DNA from 2 places in the Streptomyces sp. NPDC040405 genome. Region 1 is predicted to be linked to the other one. Evidence: riboswitches for the same ligand, from Rfam matches in the RefSeq annotation. Region 1 holds a riboswitch; the other holds the start of a gene.

The links. Region 1 has a riboswitch for S-adenosylmethionine ahead of thrC (threonine synthase). Riboswitches for the same ligand answer to the same signal wherever they lie in the genome.
Region 2: another riboswitch for S-adenosylmethionine. It lies ahead of ACZ59A_RS01960 (aminotransferase class V-fold PLP-dependent enzyme); the one in region 1 lies ahead of thrC (threonine synthase).

Annotation. Positions count from the first base shown of each region.
Region 1 is NZ_JBVIVI010000005.1:243,760-247,963, reverse strand. It holds gene ACZ59A_RS22390 (MoaD/ThiS family protein) at 229-504, opposite strand; gene thrC (threonine synthase) at 501-1,787, opposite strand; SAM riboswitch class I at 1,805-1,946, opposite strand; gene ACZ59A_RS22380 (glucosyl-3-phosphoglycerate synthase) at 2,122-3,069, shown strand; gene ACZ59A_RS22375 (alpha,alpha-trehalose-phosphate synthase (UDP-forming)) at 3,206-4,204, shown strand, end outside.
Region 2 is NZ_JBVIVI010000001.1:415,520-419,723, reverse strand. It holds gene qcrB (cytochrome bc1 complex cytochrome b subunit) at 1-280, shown strand, start outside; gene trpD (anthranilate phosphoribosyltransferase) at 433-1,512, shown strand; SAM riboswitch class IV at 1,790-1,907, shown strand; gene ACZ59A_RS01960 (aminotransferase class V-fold PLP-dependent enzyme) at 2,063-3,427, shown strand; gene ACZ59A_RS01955 (Lrp/AsnC family transcriptional regulator) at 3,446-3,727, opposite strand; gene ACZ59A_RS01950 (rhomboid family intramembrane serine protease) at 3,724-4,204, opposite strand, start outside.

The DNA.
Region 1 (4,204 bases):
TTCGGGCAAACCTGGCGGGGCATAGGGTATCAACCCGACAAATCGCGCACACACTTTGCGCACAAGTTGACGAGTTCTCATATGCGGTGGCGCCGGGGCCGATGGGGAAGCGGGGCAACTGTATCGCGATTCCACACACGGAATCGCCCCGTCCGTTTCTCCCGGACGGGGCGATTTCCAGAGGTGAGGGGGGTGATGGGGCGTCAGCAACCACCCTCGGCTGTGGGGTCAGCCACCCGCGACCGCGGGGATGATCGACACCCCGGCGCCGTCCGGCGTGGCCGTGGCCAGGCCCTCGGCGAACCGCACGTCGTCGTCGTTGACGTAGACGTTCACGAAGCGGCGCAGCTTGCCGGTGTCGTCCAGGATGCGGGCCGCGATGCCCGTGTGGTTCTTCTCCAGGTCCGCCAGGACCTCGGTGAGGGTCGCGCCCTCGGCACTGACCTCGGCCTGGCCGCCGGTGTAGGTACGCAGGATGGTCGGGATTCGGACGTTGACGCTCATGCGAGGCCTGCCTCTCGGAACGAGTCAAGGGTGGGGCGGATGATGGCGGAGGGGCCCGTAGTGGGGGCCACCGCGTCGAGGGTCTTGAGGCCGTCGCCGGTGTTCAGAACGACGGTCGTCAGGGACGGGTCGAGAAGCCCGTCCTCGATCAGCTTCTTGGTCACGCCGACGGTCACGCCGCCCGCGGTCTCCGCGAAGATCCCCTCGGTGCGGGCGAGCAGCTTGATCGCGTCGACCACCTGCTCGTCGGTGACGTCCTCCACCGCGCCGCCGGTGCGGCGCGCGATGTCGAGGACGTACGGGCCGTCCGCCGGGTTGCCGATGGCCAGCGACTTGGCGATGGTGTTCGGCTTCTGCGGGCGCACCACGTCGTGGCCCGCCTTGAAGGCGGCGGAGACCGGGGAGCAGCCCTCGGCCTGGGCGCCGAAGATCTTGTACGGCTTGTCCTCGACCAGACCGAGCGCGATCAGCTCCTTGAGCCCCTTGTCGATCTTGGTGAGCTGGGAGCCGGAGGCGATCGGGATGACGATCTGGTCCGGCAGCCGCCAGCCGAGCTGCTCGCAGATCTCGTACGCCAGGGTCTTGGAGCCCTCGCCGTAGTACGGCCGCAGGTTGACGTTGACGAAGCCCCAGCCCTCGCCCACGGGGTCGCCGATCAGCTCGCTGCAGAAGCGGTTGACGTCGTCGTACGTGCCCTCGATGCCGACCAGCTCACCGCCGTAGACGGCGGCCATGACGACCTTGCCCGCCTCCAGGTCGTGCGGGATGAAGACGCACGAGCGGAAGCCGGAACGGGCGGCCGCGGCGCCCACCGCACCGGCCAGGTTGCCGGTGGAGGAGCAGGACAGCGTGGTGAAGCCGAACGTGCGGGCCGCCTGGACGGCGATGGCGACGACCCGGTCCTTGAAGGAGTGGGTCGGGTTGCCGGAGTCGTCCTTGACGTGCAGCTCGCCGGTGATGCCCAGCTCACGGGCGAGCCGGTCGGCCTTGACGAGCTGGGTGAAGCCCGGGCTCAGGCTGGGGAGTGTGGCCACGTCGGCGGGGACGGGCAGCAGCGGCGCATAGCGCCAGATGTTGTCCGGACCGGCCTCGATCTGCTTGCGCAGCCCTTCCGGATCGCCGCTCGGCAGGTCGTACGCGACCTCGAGCGGCCCGAAACACGACCCGCACGCGAAGATGGGACCGAGGTCGAAGCGCTCACCGCACTCGCGGCAGGACAGGGCGACGGCGGGGCCGAAAGCGGCAGCGGAAGTGGTTGAGCTTTCGACAGATTGCACAGCCATGGAGGCGAGGCCCTTTCTCCTCATCTTCCTCGGGACGCATTTCGCCACGAGACGGAATTGGCACCTTCCCGAGCTGGGAGCCTCGCTACAGGACGCGAGACCAGCTGGAGGGTTGCCGGGGCTTCAACGGGCCGTTCCCTCTGCCCCTCTGGATGAGCGGTATGGCCACCGGGCCGGACCCGGGGCATTTGTCCGCACGGTGCCCCCGACATACGAAGGTCATGTGCGCTGTTCAAGACTGTAACCGACGGCCCGGAGGGTTGAGCCAGCCGTCCGAACCGCGAGATGGATCACAACGATCACTCCGAGCGATCACAGCAGGGAGACAAGACAGGTGCTGGATGAGGTGGAGCGCTGGCTGGAGCGCCGCTCCTGGTCGGCCGACGACCGTCCGCTGGACCGCCTGCTGGCCGCGAAGCGGGACCCGGCGACCAGCGTCAGCGTGGTGCTGCCCGCGCTGAACGAGGAGGCGACCGTCGGCGAGATCGCCGCCGCGATCCGCCGCGAGCTGATGACCGAGGCCATGCCGCTCGTCGACGAGCTGGTGGTGCTGGACTCCGGTTCCACGGACCGCACCGCCGAGGTCGCCGCGGCGGCCGGGGCGCGAGTGGTGCACCGCGACGCGCTGCTGCCGCGGCTGCCCGCGCTGCCCGGCAAGGGCGAGGTGCTGTGGCGGTCGCTGCTGGCGACCAGCGGCGACATCGTCTGCTTCATCGACGCCGACCTGCGCGAATTCGACGCGCGCTTCGTCTCCGGGATCATCGGGCCGCTGCTCACCGATCCCGGGATTCAGCTGGTCAAGGGCATGTACGACCGGCCGCTGCGGGACACCGCGGGCCAGGGCGGACGGGTCACCGAGCTGGTCGCCCGGCCGCTGCTGAACCTGCACTGGCCGCAGCTCGCCGGTTTCGTCCAGCCGCTGGGCGGCGAGTACGCGGCCCGGCGCTCGCTGCTGGAGCGGCTGCCGTTCCCCGTCGGGTACGGGGTCGAGCTGGGCCTGCTGGTCGACGCGCTGCACACGGTCGGGCTCGACGCCCTCGCCCAGGTCGACATCGGCGTGCGCAAGCACCGCCACCAGGACGGCAAGGCGCTCGGCCGGATGGCCGCGGCGATCTACCGCACCGCCCAGCTGCGGCTGGCCCGCGGCCATCTGGTGCGGCCGCGGCTGACCCAGTTCGAGCGCGGCGAGAACGGCTTCGAGCCGCGGACGACGGCCGTGGACACGGAGGAGCGGCCGCCGATGATCGAGATCCCGGAGTACGCGGAGCGGCGCGCGGCCTGAGGGCCGCCTCTTCCGGGGCAAGAAACCGTACGTGCACCTTCTCGGGGTACGCAGAACGGCACGGGCGCGTAACCCTCGCGGGCACAAGAAACCGTACGTACGTTTGCGCGGGGTGCCCGATGGCTAGGCTCGCGACATGGCCGTTGAGCGCAGCGCACCGATCCTCGTCGCGTCCAACCGCGGCCCGGTCTCGTACGCGCTGGGTGAGGACGGTTCGCTCACCCCCAAGCGCGGGGGCGGCGGGCTGGTCTCCGGGCTGAGCGCGATCGGGCCCGACGCGGGCGCGGTATGGGTGTGCGCCGCGCTCGGCGACGGCGACCGGGAGGCGGCGCGCCGCGCCGGGGCCGGGCATCTGGCCGCGGCCGACACCGGCGGGCAGCAGGTGCGGATGCTGGACATCGCGCCGGACGTCTTCGCCGCGGCGTACAACGGCGTCGCGAACTCGGTGCTGTGGTTCGTCCACCACCTGCTCTACCAGACCCCGGTCGAGCCGGTCTTCGACGCGGAGTTCCGCGCCCAGTGGGCGGCGTACGAGACGTACAACGCGGCCTTCGCCGACGCGCTCGCCCAGGAGGCGGCCGAGGGCGCGGTCGTGCTGGTGCAGGACTACCACCTGGCGCTGGTCCCCGGGCTGTTGCGGGCGCTCCGCCCCGACCTGCGGATCGGCCACTTCTCGCACACACCCTGGGCGCCCCCGGATTACTACCGGCTGCTGCCGGACGATGTCGCGGCGGGCGTGCTGCGCGGCATCCTCGGCGGCGACCGCGCCGCCTTCCTCACCGGGCGCTGGGCCGCCGCCTTCGCCGACTGCTGCGCGGCGGTGCTGGGCGCGGAGGTCGTCCGGGAGGCGGACGGCTCCGCGGCCGCCGTGCGCTTCGAGGGCCGGGAGACCCGGCTCGGGGTGCACGGCCTCGGCGCCGATGCCGACTTCCTGCGGGAGCGGTCGCGGGCCGCCGATGTGGAGGAGCGGCTGACGGCGCTGCGCGAGCAGATCGGACCCGGCCGGAAGACGATCGTCCGGGTGGATCGCACCGAGCTGTCCAAGAACATCGTGCGCGGGCTGCTGGCCTACCGCCGTCTGCTGGAGACCCGCCCCGAGTGGCGCGAGCGCGTCGTGCACGTGGCCTTCGCCTAC
Region 2 (4,204 bases), on a different contig from region 1:
TCGCGAGACCGGCATCATCAAGCGCCTGCCGCACGGTGAGTTCGTCGAGGTGCACGCGCCGCTCACGCAGGAGCAGATGCACGTGCTCACGCAGCACGAGCAGCCGAAGGCGTACGAGATCGGCCCCGAGGTCGACGAGAACGGCGTCCGCCGCAAGGTCAAGGCGTCGCAGAAGCTGCGGTCCAGGCTGTCCAAGAGCTACTACGGCAAGGACGCCTTCATCCCGAAGCCGACCTCCGAGGAGTACAAGGAGATCACCAGCGGCCACGGCCACCACTGATCTCTCCGTCGTCTGACGCCACAGACCAGGGCCCCGGCCCGGACCTCACCGTCCGGACCGGGGCCCTGGTCTGTGCGTCTGCCGGTCACCCGCGCCGATAGGCTGGGCCTGATCGAGCGCTGATCGAGCCATTAGCCACTCAGGAGCGGACCATGGACGTTGTGACCCCAGCCGGAGGCGACAGCACCGCGACGGCCCGCACCTGGCCGGATGTGCTCACCTCCCTCCTCGGCGGCCAGGACCTCAGCGCCGACGACACCGCCTGGGCCATGGACCGCATCATGCGCGGCGAGGCCACCGACGCCCAGATCGCCGGGTTCGCGGTCGCGCTGCGGGCGAAGGGCGAGACTGTCGCCGAGCTGTCCGGCCTCGTCCGCGCCATGTACGGGCACGCCAAGACGATCGAGGTGCCCGGGCCGACCGTCGACATCGTCGGCACGGGCGGCGACCGTGCCAAGACGGTCAACATCTCGACCATGTCCGCCCTGGTGGCGGCCGGTGCGGGCGCGCGCGTGGTCAAGCACGGCAACCGCGCCTCGTCCTCCGCGAGCGGCGCCTCCGACGTCCTGGAGAAGCTCGGCGTCAATCTGGACCTGAGCCCGGCGCGGGTGGCCGAGATCGCCGAGGAAGCGGGCATCACGATGTGCTTCGCGGTCAAGTTCCACCCGTCGCTGCGGCACGTCGCGGCGGCCCGCCGCGAGCTGGGCATCGCCACCCCGTTCAACTTCCTCGGCCCGCTCACCAATCCGGCCCGGGTCCGCTGCCAGGCCACGGGCGTCGCCGACGCCCGGATGGCGCCGATCATGGCCGGGGTGCTGGCCGAGCGCGGCTCCTCGGCGCTGGTCTTCCGGGGCGACGACGGACTCGACGAGCTGACCGTGACCGCGACCTCCCAGGTGTGGGTGGTCCGGGACGGCACGGTCCGGCAGGAGTCCTTCGACCCGCGCGACATCGGCTTCGAACTGGCCCCCGTGGAGGCCCTGCGCGGCGCCGACGCCTCGCACAACGCGGATGTGGCCCGCCGCGTGCTGGCGGGCGAGACGGGCCCCGTACGCGACGCGGTCCTCCTCAACTCGGCCGCCGCCCTGGCCACCCTGGACTGGGCCCGCGAGCCCGCCGATACCCCCCTCACGACCCGCATCGCGACGGCCGTCACCCGAGCCGCCGAGTCGATCGACTCGGGCGCGGCGAGGGAGTCCCTGGAACGCTGGGTGCGAGCCAGTAACGCGTAACGGGGTTTTCGTCGCCGGGTGCGCCCCGGTGGCCGGGTTGTGCCCACCCGTTCCGCCCCGCGGAACGATTGCCCACAACCAGGTCCACACGTTCCAGCCCCTCCGGGCGGACAATCCAGCCCCTCCGGCGATTGAGGAGCGGGGGTGCTGGGGGCGGAGCCCCCGCAGCGGGGGCCGGGGGCTTGCCCCCGGTTTCGGGAAGGGGCGGGGTGGGGGACTTGTCCGCGATGCGGACACCCGGGTGGCGGCCGCCCCGCGGTATGGCACAATCCCCCCAGGTCACGAGCGACAGCGACTTCGGCCCCGGCCCGCTGTCCGGCAACCCTCCGTCCGTGGCGGGGTGCCCCGGGTGATGACCAGGCCGCTCGCAGCGAGGCGTGCGGCAAGCGCGGACCCCTCGCACTAGGGGTCCTGGTGGTCGAGGGAGTTCTTCCGTGACGCAGCGAATGCGCTAGGGCCGCAGCGCCCGTTCCCCCAGATGGCTCCGCACGGCCCAGCCGTGCGTCGAGCGATGTTCCGCATGCCTGCACACCCATCGGGAGAATTCGCCATGTCCGCATGCCCTGCTGCTGTCGAGACCGCCACCCCGCTCGCCGTCCTCGGCAGTGACGTCACCGTGCCCCTGGTCACCGGCGGCGAGGTGACCTACGCCGCGCTCGACTACGCGGCCAGCGCCCCCGCCCTGCGGCGGGTGTGGGACGACGTCGCCGCCTATGCCCCGTACTACGGAAGCGTCCACCGGGGCGCGGGCTATCTGTCGCAGCTGTCGACGGATCTGTTCGAGACGAGCCGCAGGGAGGTCGCGGCGTTCCTGGGGTGCCGGGAGGACGACCAGGTGGTGTTCACCCGGTCGACCACCGACTCGCTGAACCTGCTGGCCGCCGCGCTGCCAGGCGGCGCGGAGGTGTTCGTGTTCGAGACCGAGCACCACGCCTCGCTGCTGCCGTGGGAGCAGCGGGAGGACACCCCGGTGACCTACCTGAGCGCGCCGCGCTCGCCGCGGCAGGCCGTGGAGACGCTGGAGAAGGCGCTGGCGGAGCGGGACGGGGGCGGCCCGGCGCTGGTGTGCGTGACGGGCGCGTCGAACGTGACGGGCGAGCTGTGGCCCGTACGGGAGCTGGCCGCGGCGGCGCATGCGCACGGCGCCCGTATCGTCCTGGACGCCGCGCAACTGGCCCCGCACCACCCGGTGGACATCGCGGAGGCGGACGTGGACTGGGTGGCGTTCTCGGGGCACAAGCTGTACGCCCCGTTCGGGGCGGGCGTCCTGGCGGGCCGGGCGGACTGGCTGCGGGAGGCGCGGCCGTATCTGGCGGGCGGCGGCGCGAGCCGCAAGGTCGCGCGGCGGGACGACGGCGGGGTGGACGTCGAGTGGCACACCACCGCGGCGCGGCACGAGGCCGGTTCGCCGAACGTGATCGGGGTGTACGCCATCGCCTCGGCGTGCAAGGCGCTGTCCGAGGCCGGGTTCGACGGCCTGGTGGCGCGGGAGCGCCAGCTGATCGCGAAGGTGCGCGAGGGCCTGGCGGAGGTGGATCAGGTGCGGCTGCTGTCGCTGTTCGGCGACGACGCGCCGCGGGTGGGGGTGCTGTCGTTCGTCGTGGAGGGCTGGAACAGCTCGCACTTCGCGGCGGCGCTGTCCGCGGAGTACGGAATCGGCGTACGGGACGGGCTGTTCTGCGCGCATCCGCTGCTGCGGACCCTGCTGGACAGCGAGCCCGGTGAGCAGGGGGAGTGCGGCGCCCCCGAGGCCGCCCCGGGCGAGCGCTCCCTGAACGCGATCCGCGTCAGCTTCGGCGCGGGCACCCCGGACGAGCATGTGGAGCGCTTCGTCCGGGCGGTGAAGGAGCTGGTCCGGGACGGCGCGAAGTGGGAATACCGCACGGAGGACGGCCGCTGCGTACCGGCCCGGTAGGAGCTACCCGGCGCGGAGCTAGCTGTCGAGGCCGATGGCGAACGCGGCTTCCAGGTCGTGCTGGGAGTAGGTGCGGAACGCGATGTGCGTCTCGGTGGAGGCCACCCCCGGCAGCTTGCTGATCTGGCCCGTGATGATGTCCGCGAGGTCGTCGTGGCGGGCCACCCGCACCATCGCGATCAGATCGTGCGCCCCGGTGACCGAGTAGACCTCGCTCACACCCTCCAGCGCGGCGATCTTCTCGGCGGTCTCCGGGATCCGGTCCACGCTGGTCTTGATGAGCACGATCGAAGTGATCACGGCTGGCTTTCTCCCTCGCTGGGCCTGGCTGCGCCGCCCACTCTATCCGGCCGCCCGAACCGGGCCCACGCGTAGAGGAACCCCAGGGTGAAGCCCACGAGATGGGCGAGGTAGGCCACTCCGGGGCGGGCGTCGGACTGGCGGGCGGCGAGCCATTGGAGGGTGACCCAGAAGATCAGTACGGCCCAGGCGGGGAAGCGCAGCGGGAGGAAGAACAGGAACGGGAACAGGCTGGTCACCCTGGCCCGCGGGAAGAGCCAGAGGAAGGCGCCGAGGACGCCGGAGATGGCGCCGGAGGCGCCGACCAGCGTCTGCGGGGAGTCCGCGTGGGCGGCGGCGTAGCCGATGAGCGCGAGATAGCCGGTGACGAGGTAGAAGAGGGCGAAGTGCATACGCCCCATGCGCTCCTCGGTCATGGCCCCGAAGACGTAGAGGAACAGCATGTTGCCGAGGAGATGCAGCCAGTTGCCGTGCACG